4 regions of the Priestia megaterium genome follow, and region 3 is predicted to be linked to each of the others. Evidence: riboswitches for the same ligand, from Rfam matches in the RefSeq annotation. Region 3 holds a riboswitch; each other region holds the start of a gene.
What was found. A riboswitch is a leader RNA that binds a small molecule or an ion and turns the genes downstream of it on or off. The one in region 3 is predicted to bind S-adenosylmethionine.
Positions count from the first base shown of each region.

Region 1 (4,770 bases), 1.6 Mb from region 3:
CGTTCCAATGAGGACTAAAATAATTGCAGCTAACCTTCCAATCGTAGTGGTGGGAGCAAAATCACCGTACCCTATAGTAGAGATTGTAATAATAACCCACCAAATTCCTTCAAACACATTCCCAAACGTTTGCGGCTCTAGGAAATGTATAAGCATGCCGAAAAGTAAAACAAGGCAGCCGATAATAAAAAGAAGCCGCACTAAAATAGAACGACGAAAAAGTCGAAATAATAGCCATTCCATCATAAAAATACCTCCAGTGATTAGTCATAGCCACAGTATGACCATTTTTCACTGAAGGTATAAGATATCTTTATCTTTTTACTTCGTAATATTCAATCCATTCTTTGTCTGGACCATAGAAAAATAAGTATCTTGCTCCATTTGGCAAAGTTACAATGTTTTCTTCCACAAATGAAACGCCTGCTGATTTTAAACGCTCAAACTCCTCTTCAATTCCATCTACTGCCAGCGCAAAATGATGAACTTTACCTTCATTAGGTAAGCTTGAGTTATACCCTTGAATTAACTCTACGATTACATTGCCTTCTAAACCTAGAAAAGCTAGCTTCAAAGACGGATCGGTATGTGGTAGTGTTTCGATGAGCTCTAATCCCACCTTTTGTGTATAGAACTCAATAGATTTTTCTATATCCTTTACTTGAACGCCTACATGTTCAAATTTTAAAATTGCCATATGCATCACCCGTATCTATAGTATGTAAAAACTATGAAATATATTAAAGAGAAAGGATATAGAAGTCAAGATAGGGCTGCTTATTAGGAAAGGGCTCTTAAATCATATTTTTGCTGGAGTGAATAGGGTAGAGGCTTCCATCAAGCGCAAACGAAATTTTGCCTGTTTCTTCAGATACAACTAAAATTAATGCATCCGATTTTTCTGACATTCCAATGGCTGCACGGTGACGTGTTCCCAATTTTTTGTTCGTTGAAATAATAGACGAGAGAGGTAAAACATTAGCAGCCGAAATAAGCTGATTATTTCTAATTAGGACAGCTCCGTCATGTAAGGGTGTCCCTGGATAGAACAGTGTCTCAACTAGCGTAGCGCTGACAGGAGCTTGAATAGGCATTCCTTTTTGAATAAGAGGATCAACATTTTGTTCCCGTTCAATGACAATTAAAGCGCCGTGACGTTTCTCAGAGAGGTTATGAATAGCTAGGGACAGAGCAGCGTATTCAAATGTATAAGGCGATAAGTAATGACGCAAGTAATAAGAGGCGGCCGTAGCTTGAACATCTTGAAATAACCTTCTCATCTCCTCAAAATCACATAGGATACAATGATCACTCGTGTCTAAATGTTTAATTAAATTAGAGGCTTCAGTTGAAATCTGCTGTAAATATGTTCGTACATTATTTTTAATTGTATCGTCTAATTGAAAGGGTTGTCTCTCCATCTTATATAGCTCCTATCTGTCAGTCAGTGTTATCTGTAATGTGTGCTAATGTGGGTGAATTATCCGTAAAGCTTATAAATCCGCTATTAATTTTATAGAGAGATTTTGCGTTTTATTTAGCAAGAGAACATCAAAAGTTGGAGAAAAAAGAAAGCGTTTTATAAACTGATATGTTCACATTTGGGTCAAATTTACATATGTTGTTTTAAATAAAAGTATAGATATTTCTGTGAATTTAAAGTATAGTTTTCTTATCGGATATATGATTTTTAATGTTGACAAATATTCTAAATATGCTAAAATTTTTAAAAAATGCTTATCAAGAGTGGTGGAGGGATCTGGCCCGTTGAACCCCGGCAACCTGCTTAGCAAGGTGCTAATTCCAGCAAAGTGTGTATCATTTTGAAAGATAAGGTGAAAATTTATTGCCTACCCAGTCTTTCAATACGGAAGACTTTTTATTTTGATATAGCGCAAGCGATAATTTGAGAAGGGAAACCAATGACTGTAAACCCCGACTTAAAACAAATTTTTGAACACGCCGAAGTAAAGTAAGAATTAAATAGTTTCGCTGACTAGACACACTAGAGGCGGTTTTATCCAATTCTAGTGGGTAAAACCGTCTTTTTTTATTGGATAACGCGGATAACTAAGAATTGGAGTGGAGAAAATGGCAGACTTATATACGTACGAAAACTGGAGCGATACATTTCCAGAGTTCGACAGTAAAGATGAAACAAAAGGAGCCCTTTCAGCATTGCAGTGGGCGTATGATACCTACGGAGATTCAATTATTTATGCGTCAAGCTTTGGGATCGAAGGAATCGTGTTAATTGATTTAATTTCAAAAGTGAAAAAAGACGCTGAAATTGTCTTTTTAGATACAGGCGTTCATTTTAAAGAAACATATGAAGTGATTGATGCAATTAAAGAACGCTTCCCTGATTTACGTATTCATATGAAAAAGCCGGATTTAACTCTTGCAGAACAAGCTGAAAAACATGGAGATGAGCTTTGGAAGAGTCAGCCTAACTTATGCTGTCAAATTCGAAAAATCATTCCGCTAAGAGAATCCCTTGCTCCTTATGATGCGTGGATTTCTGGTTTGAGACGCGAGCAGTCTGAGTCTCGTGCCAACACGAATTATTTTAATAAAGATGAGAAATTCAAGAAGGTGAAAGTTTGTCCGTTAATTCATTGGTCATGGAAAGAAATTTGGCGCTATGTGTATAAGCATGATTTGCCGTACAACAAACTTCATGATCAAGGCTACCCAAGTATCGGCTGTGAGCCCTGTACCGCACCTGCCTATAATGTAGACGATTTACGTTCAGGAAGATGGGCAGGTACACAAAAAGTTGAGTGCGGATTACACGAATCTTAAATACGAAAGAGCTGAATAAATGATGCTTTTATATGTTGCCTTTATCATTGCGCTTTTTTTTGCAATGAATATTGGGGCAAGCGGTGCAGCAGCTGCTATGGGCGTTTCATACGGCTCCGGTGCAATTAAAAAGCGAAGAGTGGCCCTGTTCATCTGTGCTGTAGGAATTGTGCTCGGAGCTGTTACCGGAGGCGGTGAGGTGGTAAAAACCATCAGTTCAGGTATCATACCTGAAAAACTGCTGTCAGTAGAATTAGTTATTATCATTCTGGCTGCTGCAACGCTGTCACTCTTTTTCGCGAATTTGATTGGTATCCCTCTATCAACAAGTGAAGTAACAGTTGGCTCAGTTGTTGGAGTAGGAGTAGCTTATCAATCTCTGTATGTAGAAAAACTTTTAATTGTCATGTCTTTTTGGATTATTGTTCCGCTAGTTTCATTTGTCATTGCTTTTTTGATTGGGAAAGTGATAAAACGCAGAGCGCATAAAAAAGAAGCAGAGGGAAAGTGGAAAAGAGTTTTAACGATTTTAGTTATAGCGACGGGATTCTTTGAAGCCTTCTCAGCTGGAATGAATAATGTGGCAAATGCTGTCGGTCCTCTAGTAGGAGCTGGGTTAATGGATGCTACAACGGGTGTCATAGCAGGAGGATTGGCGGTGGCACTCGGAGCTCTTTTACTAGGAGGCCGAGTTATTGAAACAAACGGAAAAAAAATTACTCGCTATTCTGTAGGGGAAGGCTGCATTATTTCAGGTACTGGTGCTTCTCTTGTTACAGCAGCTTCACTGTTTGGTTTGCCAGTACCGCTTACACAGGTCACTACGTCTTCTATTATTGGGATAGGCGCAGCGAAAACGGGATTTACGAAAGAACAGCGCGAAGTGGTCATTCAAATGTTAAAGGTTTGGGTGGTATCCCCTGTATTTTCACTCGTAATCTCATATGTTCTTGTGAAATTAGTACTTGAAAGCGACTTATATTCATTTGTGGTGCTAGCTAGTGGCTGCATTGCCACAGCAGGTGTTCTAAGCTTAGCTAGAACGACTAGAAGAAAAAGAGCAAGCTTGCAGTCGGAAAAAGAAAAAATGACTGCGTGATTCAATTGCTTTTTATTATATTGTGTTAATTACTTAAGGAGGATTTTACAAAATGACAACAATTCAAGCACACGGTGGAGAATTAATTAATTTATATCAACCAACATATGACTACACTTCACTAACAAAAGAAATTGAAGTAGACAACATGGCTCTAAGTGATTTAGAACTAATTGGGATTGGTGCTTACAGCCCAATTACGGGGTTTTTAGGAGAAAAAGATTATCAATCAGTTGTTGAAAATATGCGTCTAGCAGATGGAACTGTATGGAGTATTCCTATTACTCTTCCCGTAACAGAAGAGCAGGCTAAAGAATTAAACATTGGCGACAAAGTAAAACTAGTTCAAAGCGGTGTGACATATGGTGTTTTAGAAGTTTCTGAAGTATATACGCCAAATAAAGAAAAAGAAGCGGAAAATGTGTACCGCACAGCAGAACTTGCCCACCCTGGTGTGAAGAAAATGATGGAACGCCCAAATGTATATGTAGCAGGTCCAATCGTACTTGTAGAACGTACACCTAAAACGCGTTTTGAAAAGTATTACCTAGATCCAACTGAAACAAGAGCAGCATTTGAAGAGCGCGGTTGGAAAACGGTTGTTGGATTCCAAACTCGTAACCCTGTTCACCGTGCGCATGAGTATATTCAAAAAACAGCATTAGAAATTGTAGACGGCCTGTTTTTAAATCCACTTGTAGGAGAAACAAAGTCAGATGATATCCCAGCAGATATCCGTATGGAAAGTTATGAAGTACTTTTAGAGAACTATTATCCTAGCGATCGTGTAGCTTTGGCAGTTTTCCCTGCTGCAATGCGCTATGCTGGACCTAGAGAAGCTATTTTCCATGCAATGGTTCGAAAAA
Region 1 covers NZ_CP023317.1:4,671,482-4,676,251, reverse strand. The annotation lists gene CEQ83_RS23980 (potassium channel family protein) at 1-246, opposite strand, end outside; gene CEQ83_RS23975 (VOC family protein) at 314-697, opposite strand; gene cdaS (sporulation-specific diadenylate cyclase CdaS) at 795-1,421, opposite strand; SAM riboswitch class I at 1,735-1,837, shown strand; gene CEQ83_RS23965 (phosphoadenylyl-sulfate reductase) at 2,092-2,805, shown strand; gene CEQ83_RS23960 (sulfate permease) at 2,825-3,904, shown strand; gene sat (sulfate adenylyltransferase) at 3,957-4,770, shown strand, end outside.
Region 1: another riboswitch for S-adenosylmethionine. It lies ahead of CEQ83_RS23965 (phosphoadenylyl-sulfate reductase); the one in region 3 lies ahead of CEQ83_RS06095 (hypothetical protein).

Region 2 (4,770 bases), 1.6 Mb from region 3:
TTGCCCGATCTTTACCTGATCATATCCGCCACCAAGTTCACTGGCTTATTGTGGGAGATGGTCCTTTAAAAGAACAAATGCAACAGCAAGCATCTGAGCATATGACATTTACAGGCTTTCTTGAAGGTAAGCAACTTGCTCATATCTATTCTTCATCTGATTTGTTTGTTTTCCCTTCAGAAACAGAAACGTTCGGAAATGTCGTACTGGAGTCTCTTGCTTCTGGAACTCCCGTGGTGGCAGCAAATGCAGGAGGAGTTAAACAGATGGTTCAGCACGGGCGAAACGGCTACCTTTGCAAACCTCACTCCTTAGAAGAATTCAGTTCGGCTATTACAGGTTTACTTGATGATTTGCACCAGCGGCTTCACTTTAGCCATGCAGCGAGACACTATGCTCTTACTCAATCATGGGACGCCATTTTTCAGCATTTGCTTTCAGAATATGAAGATGTCGTAGAAAAATCTGCTGAAGGTATTCAATGGGCATAAAAAAATCTCCGTTTTCACGGAGATTTTTTTATTATTTAGCTAAAGCTTGAGTTTTTAATGCTTCAGCTTTGTCTGTGAACTCCCAAGGAAGCTCCACATCTGTACGACCAAAGTGACCGTAAGCTGCTGTTTGCTTATAAATTGGGCGACGTAAATCAAGCATTTTAATGATGCCTGCTGGACGTAGGTCAAAGTTTTTGCGTACTACATCTACTAGTACTTCTTCAGAAACTTTTCCTGTACCGAATGTATCAATTGAAATAGATACTGGCTGTGCAACACCAATTGCATATGCTAGTTGTACTTCACATTTATCAGCAAGATCAGCTGCTACAATGTTTTTCGCAACATAACGAGCTGCATAAGCTGCTGAACGGTCTACTTTTGTTGCGTCCTTACCAGAGAATGCACCGCCGCCGTGACGAGCATATCCGCCGTAAGTATCAACGATAATTTTACGACCAGTTAAACCAGCATCTCCTTGAGGGCCGCCGATTACGAAACGTCCTGTTGGGTTAATGAAATACTTTGTATTTTCATCAATTAACTCATTTGGAACAACTGGATTAATTACATATTCTTTTAAGTTACGTTGAATTTGCTCTAACGTTACTTCTGGGTGATGCTGAGTTGAAATAACAATTGTATCGATGCGAACAGGTTTGTTGTTTTCATCATATTCAACTGTTACTTGTGTTTTACCATCCGGGCGAAGGTAAGGAAGAATTTCTTCTTTACGTACTTCTGTTAGACGGCGAGCAAGTTTATGAGCTAATGAAATTGGAAGAGGCATTAATTCTTTTGTTTCGTTACATGCATAACCAAACATTAACCCTTGGTCTCCAGCTCCGATTGCTTCGATTTCTTCATCGGACATTTGACCTTCACGTGCTTCTAACGCTTGGTCTACACCAGCAGCGATATCAGCTGACTGCTCGTCGATAGATGTTAATACTGCACAAGTTTCAGCATCAAATCCGTATTTTGCACGAGTATAGCCAATTCCTTTAATTGTTTCACGAACTGTTTTAGGAATATCCACGTAAGTAGAAGTTGTAATTTCACCGCTTACTAAAACTAAACCAGTTGTTACGCTTGTTTCACAAGCAACACGAGCATTTGGATCCTTTGCTAGGATAGCATCAAGAATTGAGTCAGAAATTTGGTCACAAATTTTATCGGGATGTCCCTCTGTAACAGATTCTGACGTGAACAGACGACGTTGTGTTGACATCAGTTTTCCTCCTTATAAATACGATACATTGTGATACGGTACTCATTCCCTTATTTTCATTACACGTTAAAAAATATAAAAAAACCTTTCCTTGTATCGAGGAAAGGTATCAAATTCTACATAAGCCTTTCACTCTTATCGATCAAGGTTGTGCCCTTGCATCAGGTTAGCACCTTATCGTCTACACAAAAAAATGACGATGGTTGCTGGGTTTCACAGGGCCTGTCCCTCCACCAGCTCGGGATAAGAGAGTATCCGTTCAAGGACATATAATACATGAAAAAGCGCTTCACTGTCAACAACATTCAAATGGAAATCATCTCTTTATGTTTGAATCTGTTTTAATGTAACATACTCAAATTTAAAAATAGTATACCTTATTAAGAATGATCACGAAGTTTGGTTAACAAGACAGACCAAAAAAAGGCTTTCACTTGAAATAGCTTCACTTTTTTCGCTTCTAGCACATATACATGTGTCTAAAATAGGTATAACGTACATTTTTTTATAATACACAAACATTTTTAGTTAAATAGTATAGAATAATTAAATAAATGTGTTATACTAATTATAAATTTCAAACATTAATGAATAAATAATAGCTAAAAAAGGAAGGTAGTGCACATGAGTACTGTTGATATGTCTATCGAATTAAATGGTTTGCTTCAATTAAAAACAACAAAACACCAATTATCTGTTCCACAACTTGTTGAAAAAATTCTAGCTCGACGCGAAGGAACGCTGACTTCTACAGGTGCTGTGTCAGTCGAAACCGGAAAATATACAGGCCGCTCTCCTTTGGATAAATTTATTGTAAGCGATGCTGTATCTTCAAAAACGGTTGAATGGGGACCCGTCAATCAGCCAATTTCTGCTCAGCGATTCGATGCGCTATACAAAAAAGTCTTAACCCACTTAAAGAAGCAGGATGAACTTTTTGTTTTTAATGGATATGCTGGAGCTGATAAAAAGTATCAGTTACCAATTCAAGTAGTTAATGAATTTGCATGGCACAACCTATTCGCTCAGCAGTTATTCATTCGCCCTTCAGCTGAACAAAAAACAAATGATGATGTGAAGCCGTTTACAATTGTAGCAGCTCCAACGTTCAAAGCTGACCCTGAAACAGACGGGACGAATTCGGAAACCTTCATTATTCTTTCATTAGAGCGACGCATTGTGCTAATTGGAGGAACTGAATACGCTGGTGAAATGAAAAAATCCATTTTCTCAGTGATGAACTTCTTGCTTCCTCAAAACAATATTCTATCCATGCACTGTTCTGCTAACGTAGGAGAAGAAGGTGACGTTGCATTATTCTTTGGTTTATCTGGAACGGGTAAAACAACGCTTTCTGCTGATGCAAACCGTCGTTTAATCGGAGATGACGAGCACGGTTGGTCAAGCTCTGGTGTATTTAATATTGAAGGAGGCTGCTACGCGAAGTGCATTCAGCTTTCCGAAGAAAAAGAACCGCAAATTTTTAATGCAATTCGCTTCGGCGCAGTACTGGAAAATGTAGTGTTGAATCAAAATACGAAAGTAGCAGATTACAATGATAATAGTTTAACAGAGAATACTCGTGCCGCTTATTCAATTGACTCTATTGATAATACGGTATTGCCAAGCGTTGCTGGGCACCCTACAGCTATTGTCTTTTTAACTGCTGATGCCTTCGGCGTCTTACCTCCAATCAGCAAGCTTACAAAAGAACAAGCGATGTACCATTTTCTGAGCGGATACACTAGTAAGTTAGCTGGAACAGAGCGCGGCGTAACATCGCCACAGGCTACTTTCTCTACATGCTTTGGTGAGCCTTTCTTACCTCTTGCTCCAACAACTTATGCAGAAATGCTAGGAAAGAAAATCGATGAACATAACGTAAATGTCTACCTTGTAAACACTGGATGGACCGGCGGTGAATACGGCGTGGGTGAACGAATGAAGTTAAGTTACACTCGAGCTATGGTTCAAGCAGCTCTTGAAGGAGAACTAGCTAATACCGAAACAGTAACAGATGCTATTTTTGGTTTATCGATTCCAACTCATGTTCCGGGAGTTCCTGATGAAGTGCTTCAGCCTTCTAAAGCATGGAACGATGCAACAGCTTATAACCAAAAAGCAACTGAACTTGCCGCTAAATTCAAAGCGAACTTCAAGCGTTTTAATGATGTAGCATCGGACATTTCAACATTAGGCGGACCTAGAGTCTAATAAAAAACCGATCGTCTTATAGACGATCGGTTTTTTAGTTAGTCGAATGTAATTTTGTCAGTTCATATGTGACAATGGTTTTTTCCTGCTCCATTTCTACCTTACGCACAACAGCAGTTCCAATACATTCTCCATTTTTCGTTTTGTGAATGTTTAATGGAATATCCAACGGATACAAACGATATCCTTTTTTCTCAACTTGAAAAATGTTATCTGTTACACGCTTTTCGTTGCCTTTTGTCACAATCATTGTATTTAATTCTAGCGGCATCCCCATTTTCTCTCACTCCTCACTGTTATTCTACTTGTTTTTTCTATCGTAGCATATCTTTTATTGCGCTTTCATCCACTTCGTTAACTTCTTTACCGTTTCTCGGTTTTCTTTTGGTGGAAAAGCATGTGGAAAGTTTTCAAAATACCAGCTGGTAACTTTTTTATTGGACTTCTTTAGTTTAGATTCGAGCTGATAGGAATGATCAATTGAGACGTTTTTATCTTCTAAACCATGAATAAGCAAGACCGGCGGCTCGACGAGATGAGCACGATGCAAAGGTGTCCTCCATTCGTATCTTTCAGGATATTTAGAAGGAGTTCCTCCAATCACCCGCTTCATCATTCTTCTTAAATCTTCTCTTTCTTCATATGTCAGCACCATATCCGTGACGCCTCCCCATAGCACAAGAGAACGGCTGTCTTTTTTTTCAATGGCTGTGAGTAAAGCCATCACTCCCCCTCGTGAAAACCCAAAAATATGAATGCGGTCATGGTGGACGTTAGGGAGCTGTTTCAGTAAATCGTAAGCAGCAAAAGCATCGTAACGATCATCTCCTG
Region 2 covers NZ_CP023317.1:4,617,900-4,622,669, forward strand. The annotation lists gene CEQ83_RS23605 (glycosyltransferase family 4 protein) at 1-491, shown strand, start outside; gene metK (methionine adenosyltransferase) at 523-1,725, opposite strand; SAM riboswitch class I at 1,858-1,975, opposite strand; gene pckA (phosphoenolpyruvate carboxykinase (ATP)) at 2,350-3,939, shown strand; gene CEQ83_RS23620 (DUF2584 domain-containing protein) at 3,974-4,216, opposite strand; gene CEQ83_RS23625 (alpha/beta hydrolase family protein) at 4,271-4,770, opposite strand, start outside.
Region 2: another riboswitch for S-adenosylmethionine. It lies ahead of metK (methionine adenosyltransferase); the one in region 3 lies ahead of CEQ83_RS06095 (hypothetical protein).

Region 3 (4,770 bases):
ACGTCAAGGGATGAACCCTCCATTCCCACAGCGTACTGCCGAGCAGCTTTATTATAATGTTTTTTTACATTCAAAGCCGCTTTGTCAGCCGATTTCAACAGCAGATCTGTTACTTCTTTAAGAGAGCGGTTTAACATAAATAAATTAAATAATACAACGGCAGAGTGCGGAACTTGAACGGAATACTCTTCTTTTAAATCTTTTTGTATCAGCACAGTAGGAGGTGGACTCGTTTCATCTCTTACTTTTTCGCAAAAATCAACGTTTAGTTCTATTTCTGTTGTTAAATAAGAAGCTAGTAAATTAGCATTCAAACCAGCTAGCGGTTCCCCTACATGAGTTTCTTTTCCATAACACAAAAAGCTTGGCATGATCTTGCCAATCGATCCTGAGTACACATAGTTCGTTTGATCACCAGGATAGCGGCTGAACACTGGTTCTGCATTTAGCATGAGAGAAAAATCCAGCTGATGTTTGCACGCAAGTTCTAAAAGAACAGGCACTGCTTTTCTCATTCCGAGCGAATTTACTTCTTCATCCGGTACCGACAGAAGCAGGATGTTTCCGTCAAACTCTCCGTTGCATGCTCGTTCAATCATACTGATATGCAGAGCAATACCTGCTTTCATGTCCATCGTTCCTCGGCCAAAAAGCCAGTCTCCTTTTATCATATCTTTTTGTACGTGCGCCGGAACTTGTTCCATATCATTATAAAAAGTACTCGTTAACGTATCAGCGTGAAAAGCATCCTTTTTCCACTGTCCATAATCTTGTACATCCACTACGTCGTAATGACTGACTAATACAACTGTTTTATTCGTATTTTTCCCTTCAACAAAAGCTGTGACAATCGATCGCCCGTCTCCTGTTGAATGAAGCTCAACTTGCTCGTTTTTTTGAAAGTAAGGCAGCTTCAATAAATACGCCGCTATCGATTCAGCCATTTCCACTTCTGCCATCGTTCCTGTCACGCTAGGTATAGAAACCAATTCGCTTACAAGCTTCTTTAACTGTTCTTTTGTTTGATACAAAGATGTTTTGTTCGACATACCCTTCATCTCTTTCCTTTTTCTAAATTTTCCATCAAACAAAACGATTCGTCAATCCCTTTGACAGAGACCCTTTCATTCTATCCCTATGTATCATAGTATGCGCTTCCTTGACGCACATGATAAAAAAAGAGTGCGCGGCTAGGGCTAGCACCGCACACTCTTTTTTTACTTTTCGTCATCTTCTAAAAAGTCTAGGATACGATCAATAAGCTGTTCGCTTCCTGCATCGTTTCCATGTTCAAGAGACATTTCCATTTCAATGCTCCTTTCATAAAATATTCTTGTTTTATAACATACCACAATTCATTTCGAATGTAACCTTTAATTTGTGTAAAAATTTCGACAATTTATGATTAATTTTAAAACCTAGTGAGTAATGATTATACCCACCAGATTCTTCAATTGTCAAAAAACATGCTTTCTATTTAAAAACACTTTAAAAATAGAGGCGCGAGCAGACTTCTATAAAAGACAGCCTACTCGCTCAAGCTTGGAACAGCATGATGAATAAATTTCTAGTTCATTTGCTTTTTGTACATCTTTAATATCTATGCCTACAGCATATGTACGAACATGGTTTTCGACCACAATTTCATAAAATGTTTCTAATTCACGATAAGCTACTTGATAATGCTTTCCTAATAATTTTACGGCTTCCTTTAATGCTTTCTCTCCTGTATGTGCTGCAACTGCTGTATGACTCATAAAACCCTCTCCTTTTAGAAAAATAAAAAAAACTCATTTTGCTTTGATGCAAAATGAGTTTTTCACCCGTTTTATCACCCAAAGCACATGCTTTGCTGGTAGGAGCACCTTACATTCGTAGGTTGCTGTGGAGTCAAAGAGCCAGATCTCTCGTCCACTCGTGATAACTTTTTTAATTTAAAATTTATTTTATCAAACAATTCCATCCGCGTAAATAGAAAAATAAAAATATTTTAATTTTTTTGGTAATGGAATGAATTCAAAAAGTCAAAGCTTAGATTAGCAAAATAAGAAGCTGCTACAAGTAATGCCTCTTCATTTAATGAAAAAGAAGGATGGTGCCATTCATATTCTCCAGCCGTACCCATCCATACAAAAAATCCTGGTACACGCTGCTGATATACGGCAAAATCTTCTCCTCCAGGCGATTGTTCAGCTTCTACGACTTGATAACTAAGATTCTCTGCAGCGTTAATAACCAATTTTTCCAGCGTATCATCATTGTTTACTACAGGAAGATACGGATACCATTTAACGTCTACTGAAGCCCCGAAAGCTGCTCCAATCCCTTCAGCAGTTCGTTTCATAAGAGCCGGTATTTTTTCTCTCGCTTCTTCTTGAAAGGTACGCACCGTTCCTTCAAGCGTTACTTTGTCAGGAATGACGTTCCACGAGCTCCCTCCGTGGATTTGAGTTATGCTGACAACAACATTTTGAAATGGGCTGAGATTACGGCTGACAATGGTTTGTAAACTAGTAACAATTTGACCAGCAGCAGCAATCGGATCTACTGTTTTTTCTGGAATACCTGCGTGACCGCCTACTCCTTTGACGTCAATTTCAAAACGATCAACGCTTGCCATTAAAGGTCCCGATTTGACACCAATGGTTCCTACAGGAAGATTCGGTTTGTTATGCATTCCAAATATCGCTTCTACTCCTTCGAGCACACCTTTTTCAACGAGCATTTTTGCCCCAGAAGCCGTTTCTTCGGCCGGTTGAAAGATAAATCGAACCGTACCGCAAAGCTCCTGCTGACGCTCTTTGAGAAGAATGGCTGCTCCGATTATAGAAGCCGTATGAAAATCATGTCCGCATGCGTGCATAACACCGTTCACTTCAGAAGCAAATGGCAGATTGGTTTTTTCTTCAATTGGCAGCGCATCAATATCAGCTCGAATAGCGATAGTAGGTCCCGGCTTTCCTCCCACAATTTCCGCTACTGCTCCCACGTCTAAATGGAATGCATCCGCTATAGAAATATCGTAGTGCTTTAACCACTTTTTAATACGTTTAGTTGTTTCATATTCTTTCATTGAAAGCTCTGGAAACCGGTGCAGCTCACGGCGTATGTCTATTAGCGTATTTAGTAGTAATTGATCTGTCATATTTATCACTCTTTCACATTTCTTAATTTAGACCACTTCTCTATCTTTTACGACAAAGAGTGTACCTCATTGAATTTTTTATAAAGAAATACGGTCGTATAGCCTTGTGCAAGGTGCTTTTCTTTAGCTTGAACATATCCTTTTCGTTCATACATCTCAACTAACCAAGGATGTTCTTTTGCTGTTCCTAAAGACACACCTGGCGATTTAAACGTATTCTTTATTACCTCTTCCTCTACTAGATGCAGCAGCTTAGATCCAACGCCTTTCCTGGCAAGCGACGGGTCCACTGCAAACCACCAAAAATGCGGAACAGCAAACGGACCTGGATGTTCTCCCCAAGGCATTCGTATAGATACAGTGGCAGCGATTCTTTTATCTTCTTCATATACATAGCAAAGGTTTTGAGAAATATTTTTCTTAACGAGGGCAAGATCAGCAGTAGCTGCTAAGAAAGGAATGCCTAGCTCTCGAATAGGCTTATATGCTTGTAGAGTTAAGTTCAATAAGTTATCCGCGTCGTCATTTGTTGCCAAACGGAATTCATTTTTCATCTCTTTGTCTCCTTATATAGTACTCAAATATTTTATTTAACTTATAAGTTTACTAAGAATTAAAAAAAGGCAGACTGCCGCCTTGCGTACTCACTATACAACTGCTTTGATAACGTGTCAATTCTATTTATCGTTTTCTATAAAAGATATAAATAAAACAAATACACGCAGAAAACTGCGCGTATTACGTACATATCAAGATAGACTTCAGGACTCACTTACCGTAGATTTTAAATTAGCTGCCAACATCACAAGTTCTTCTATAGATGCTAACTCCTCTTGTGAAGCCGCAGCTACTTCTTCAGCGTAAGCAGCTGCTTGTTTAGCAACCTCCGAAAGGGCCATGACAGACTCCATTACCTTAAACGAATACCCATCAATCTCTCCTGTTGCTTTTGTCATTTTGTTCATTTGTTCTTGAGCGGCAAAGACATCTTCCATAATTATGGAAAACTGTTGCGTTACATCTTCGACAGTGGCAATACCAAGCGTGACTTCTTCCGTATTCACTTCCATGTTTCGATAAGCCCGCTTTGCCTGTACTTCAATTTCTTTTAACAAATGACTGATTTGTATAGCGGACGTTTTAGATTCTTCCGCTAGCTTACGTACTTCCCCTGCCACTACAGCAAAACCTTTTCCATGTTCTCCAGCCCTTGCAGCTTCAATAGCAGCATTAAGTGCAAGAAGATTTGTTTGTTCAGCAATTCTTGTAATCGTATTAATAATGCGGCCAATCTCTGCGGAACGATCTTCGAGTCCCTTTACTTCACTGGTCGATATCTTAACGGTTTCATAGATTTTATTCATTTGATTCGTCACATCTTTCACCGCAACATTTCCGGTAGAAGCATGTTCAGAGGCTCTGTTCATCGATTGTTGTACCTTTGAAGAATGATCAGTCATTTTCTGAAGCAGCTTGGCCATATCCACCATAGCCTGCTCGGTTTCAACCACACTTAGCAACTGCTTATCAGAACCCGCAGCAATTTCTTGAATAGACATCGTAACTTCTGTCACAGCTGTTTTTGTTTCCTCCATGCTTACAAGCAATTGCTCTGAGGAATGACT
Region 3 covers NZ_CP023317.1:1,207,124-1,211,893, reverse strand. The annotation lists gene CEQ83_RS06100 (M20/M25/M40 family metallo-hydrolase) at 1-1,049, opposite strand, end outside; gene CEQ83_RS06095 (hypothetical protein) at 1,515-1,757, opposite strand; SAM riboswitch class I at 1,826-1,927, opposite strand; gene CEQ83_RS06090 (amidohydrolase) at 1,991-3,145, opposite strand; gene CEQ83_RS06085 (GNAT family N-acetyltransferase) at 3,193-3,699, opposite strand; gene CEQ83_RS06080 (methyl-accepting chemotaxis protein) at 3,907-4,770, opposite strand, start outside.

Region 4 (4,770 bases), 2.5 Mb from region 3:
GATTAGCAGGGGAAGTAAATTAACAATTCCTGAAGGCGATACGCTTCGTTTTTTCATTTGGTGGAAAGAAGGCTTTGCAAATGGTGAACATACCGGTAGTGTAGATATTGATTTATCTGCCGGAATTTACGATGAAAACTGGCAGTATAAAGAGCATATTTCTTATACAAACTTATCTTCAAAAAGCTTCAAAGCTTTTCACAGCGGAGATATTACATCTGCTCCTAACGGGGCATGTGAATTTATTGACTTGCATATCCCTACGATTCTAAAAAAAGGCGGCCGTTATATATTGATGAACGTTTATTCATTTTCTGTCCAGCCTTTTGTTATGCTTCCCGAATGTTTTGGAGGATGGATGATGAGACAGCACATAGAGTCCGGCGAGATATTCGAACCTTCTACCGTACAAAATAAAGTAGATCTTGCTAGTGATTCCACCATCTCCATCCCTTTAATTTTTGATTTACAAGAGCGAAAATTAATCTGGACGGATATTTCGCTGCATCACCATGTTGAATTTGAAAATAATCTTGAACAAAACAATGGTTCGGTCTCTCTTATGGGAAAAGCCATGACAAAGCTGTTAAAGCCAACGCTTTATGATCTTTTTTCATTTCACGCACAAGCTAGAGGAACACTTGTCCATGACAAACAAAAAGCTGACACTATTTATTCGCTTGATGAAGGTGTTACTCCTTATGATATTGAAACAATTATTGAAACCTATCTAAACTAATTATTTATAGGAAAGTAAGAACAAATAAACGAAAAGACCTCTTTCCAAGAAAGAGGTCTTTTCGTTTACTTCACTAGCTTTTGCTCAGTCCCAGCTGAACCTTGACTTCGTTTATGAAATCCTTTTGCGTAGTACGCAATAATAAGACCGATAAACCATAGTGGTCCGATAACAACTGCAATTCTTGTATCTGGATTGTACGCCATAAGAACAACCACCAGCGCTAGGAACGCAAGTGACACATAAGACGTTAACGGAAATAAAGGCATTTTGTATTTTAACTTTGCCTCTTCACCTTTTTTTAGCGTTTTGCGATACTTAATTTGAGAAAGCAAAATAATTCCCCAAGTCCAAATCGCACCGAATGTTGCAATGCTTGTTACCCACGTAAATACTTTGGCAGGCACAATGTAGTTTAACGCTACTCCGACTAATAACGCACCCGCTGATGCTAAAACAGCTTTTCCAGGTACGCCGCCTTTTGTCAGCTGACCGTATCCTTTTGGAGCTTCTCCGTGCTCTGCTAAGTTAAACAGCATACGGCCTGTACTAAAAATACCGCTGTTACAAGAAGAAAGAGCTGCTGTTAGCACCACAAAGTTAATAATGCCTGCCGCTGCTGGAATCCCGATTTTTTCAAATGTTAATACAAACGGGCTTCCCTGTGAACCAATTTCTTGCCAAGGATAAATCGACATAATGACAAATAATGCACCAACGTAGAAAATAAGAATACGCCAAAAGACCGAATCAATCGCTCTTGCTAGAGATTTTTCTGGATTTTTCACTTCTCCCGCGGTAACGCCGATCATTTCAATTCCTAAATATGCAAACATAACCATTTGCAGCGACAGTAAAATACCTTTGAATCCGTTCGGGAACAGCCCGCCGTTGTCCCATAAGTTTTTAATACCCGTCGCAACGCCGCCGTTCCCGATTCCAAACACAATCATTAATAATCCAACGGCAATCATTAACACAATCGCTAAAATTTTAATAAGTGCAAACCAAAATTCCAGTTCACCATATGCCTTAACAGCTAAGAAGTTAACTGTTGTCATGATGACAAGCGCCGATAACGCCCAAATCCAGTTTGGTACATCCGGATACCAATATCCCATATAAATACCAACGGCTGTAATTTCAGCCATACATGTTACAACCCATAAAAACCAGTAGTTCCAACCTGTTAGATAACCAGCAAGGGGCCCTAAATAGTCGCGCGCGTACTTGCTGAATGAACCTGCAACAGGTTTTTGAATCGCCATTTCTCCAAGTGCTCTCATAATAAAAAACATAATCATTCCGCTAAATCCATACGCCAATAATATTCCCGGCCCTGCTAATTTAATAGCAGATGCAGATCCAAGAAACAGCCCTACCCCTATGGCTGCTCCTAAGGACATCAGCGTCACATGTCTTTCTTCTAACCCGCGTTTCAATTCTTTCCCCTGAGTTTTCCCCTGCATAAACGTCTCCCCTTTTTCCAATCTGTCAAAACGAGATGAATACAGCTTTTTTGTTAGCGCTTTCATATAAATTTATGCTAAAAGTCAGCTAGGCTGTATATTTGTATTCTATCACCTTTCTCTCGTTTTTCTTTTGTCGAAAAACAAAAAAATTATCGTATCATTTTGTTTAAACGCACAATTAGACGTAGACACTGCTTTTTTACTATGTATTTATTATCGCACCTAAGTAATAGTATTTTTTTAAAAATAGAAAAACGCCGACTCAACTCCGTCAGCGCATCGTTCATTTTATGCTTTTTTATAAAACTAGCATTTATCTCGCGGGTTCAAAAGTTTTACAGCCAGGTTCTTCCGTTTCAGAAACATGGTGACTACTTTCAGGACTCACAACGTAAATGGACTCTGCACTGCATTTATTTCCCGATTTCCAATACATGCACTCATTCACTTCACATAATACACCTTGGGCCACTGTTATCCCTCCTTTTTTTGTCTTATCTATTTACTACCCGAAATAGAACGCTTCTAACATTTACATGCAAAAAAACCGCTTGTTTATCAAGCGGATCCTTTTACTGCGTGTGTTCAACATACTGTTTTTTAGCTAAATATAATTCACGACTCAGCGTGATCCGCCGTTCTCTCAAGTTCCTTAATTTAACTTGAAACTGTTCATTAGTTGGCTCTTCTTGAATTAAGCGATACGTAAAAGAAATATCTTCATTTAACTGTTTAAAATCTTCCCATATTTCTTGAACGAGTGCGGATTGTTTGTCTTCAAATGAACGATTTTGCTTCGTTTTTAGCGCGGCTAAAATTTCCTGCTGCCACGTTTCGTCTTTTAGTTCTTTTGCTAACAAGTATAGATCTAAATAATCATCAACGCTTAGCGCCTGTTGTGTATTTTTCAATGTCATCACCTTTTCTATACGAAATGTTTCTTCCTAAGAAGAGGATTTCATCATAGAAAAAGATTCCTCTTCTTATCTGTCAGAGCTAGGCTATGCTGGAATTAGCACCATTCAATGATTGTGGTTGCTGAGGCTTCAAAGGGCCAGTCCCTCCACCTCTCTAGATAAGAATATTTCGCTTTTAAATTATTTCTGACTATTCTAATATGTTTTATAGGTTACGTCAATAGCTTTTCAATAAAAAGAAAAAAGAAGTAAAATATGGTATGATTTTATAAAGGATGGTGAGCACATGAAACGATATATGTTATCTGCTTTTTTGGGAAGCTTGCTGCTGCTTCTTAGCATTGCTTTTTCATCTACTTTCCACGTTGCAATTGTCAAAACAACCGGAAGCATTGGAGGGATTATTTTAGCAGCGGCGGCTTTAGTTATGAACGCGCTTGAAGATCCCCCCTCCTCAGGTAATACAGGTGCCGGAGCTGTTGAATCACTGGATAAAAGCACCGTTTGGGCTACTTATTTGCTTTTACTTTCATTACCGAACCTCATCGCATGTATAACATCTTATGTTTTATGGACTCGCTGACATTCACCAACATTACGGACGTTTTGCCACCTGTAGGCTCATTGATATTTGTTTATCTACAAATCCAAGTTCACGGTACACATGCTGTGCAAAATTCCCAGCATGAACGCTGAGTCTGATTTCAGGGTATCCTTTGATAGACAATTCATCAATTGCTTTTTGCATTAACGGCTTGGCTAGACCTTGCCCGCGGTATTCTGGTAAAACATATAACTCGTAGATAAAGCCAATTTCTGCTTTTGAAAAGAAGTCGGCAGATGGACCGACAAAAACCCAGCCTGCAAGTTTATTTTCTTGTCTAGATACTAAATAATAACACCCTTTTTCAAGGGCATTATCAATTAGTTCATTTACGCGTTCAGTTGACGGTTGAAACTGATGCGTTGTTCCTTCAAACAGCGCATCAGCAGATTTCGTCCGAATTTCCTGTATTTCTTCTTCAGTAGCTTTTGCAATCATCACAATCTCTCCTTTCGTGTTCGTTTTCCACATACAGAGATAAATTCCTGCAAAAAAAAGTCTTCGCCTAAGCGAAGACTTTTATTTAAATTCAAAATGTTCTTGATGGTTGCCTTGTTCATCCGTCCAGTTAATCATGATGTCTAAGCCTGCCGCTTTTCCAGGAACAGCAAAATTGGCATAGCGAAAACGCTGACCGCTTTTGCTTAAGTTAGACCTTTCAATAGGAGAAAACAAGCTGTATTTCGCCTTATTTTTTCCTTCGTGCCTAAAAGCTTGGACCTGCACACGCTCTACGTCTTTTCCAATGTTTTCAACGGTTAATCCATATGTATGATAGACGTTATTTTTCCACTTTAGCTGATTATCTCCCGTCATGCTCGCTTTTGTCAGTTCGACCGACCATTGTTCAGATGATTTCTTCATTGGAAGTTTCTCAATCGAAAGAGCGCTGACATGAATGGTTGCAAAAGCAAGCCAAACAAAACAAAAAGTGCTGACTGTATAAAGTAGTCTTTTCATAGATTTTGATCTCCTTAGAAATTTTAGTAGTAGCATCTCCTATTACCTTAAAAATTATGATAAACACTTTAACAAAAA
Region 4 covers NZ_CP023317.1:3,731,866-3,736,635, forward strand. The annotation lists gene CEQ83_RS19135 (TerD family protein) at 1-739, shown strand, start outside; gene alaP (alanine permease AlaP) at 805-2,208, opposite strand; gene CEQ83_RS19145 (DUF1540 domain-containing protein) at 2,525-2,683, opposite strand; gene CEQ83_RS19150 (hypothetical protein) at 2,784-3,122, opposite strand; SAM riboswitch class I at 3,192-3,293, opposite strand; gene CEQ83_RS19155 (hypothetical protein) at 3,415-3,711, shown strand; gene CEQ83_RS19160 (GNAT family N-acetyltransferase) at 3,724-4,170, opposite strand; gene CEQ83_RS19165 (hypothetical protein) at 4,252-4,692, opposite strand.
Region 4: another riboswitch for S-adenosylmethionine. It lies ahead of CEQ83_RS19150 (hypothetical protein); the one in region 3 lies ahead of CEQ83_RS06095 (hypothetical protein).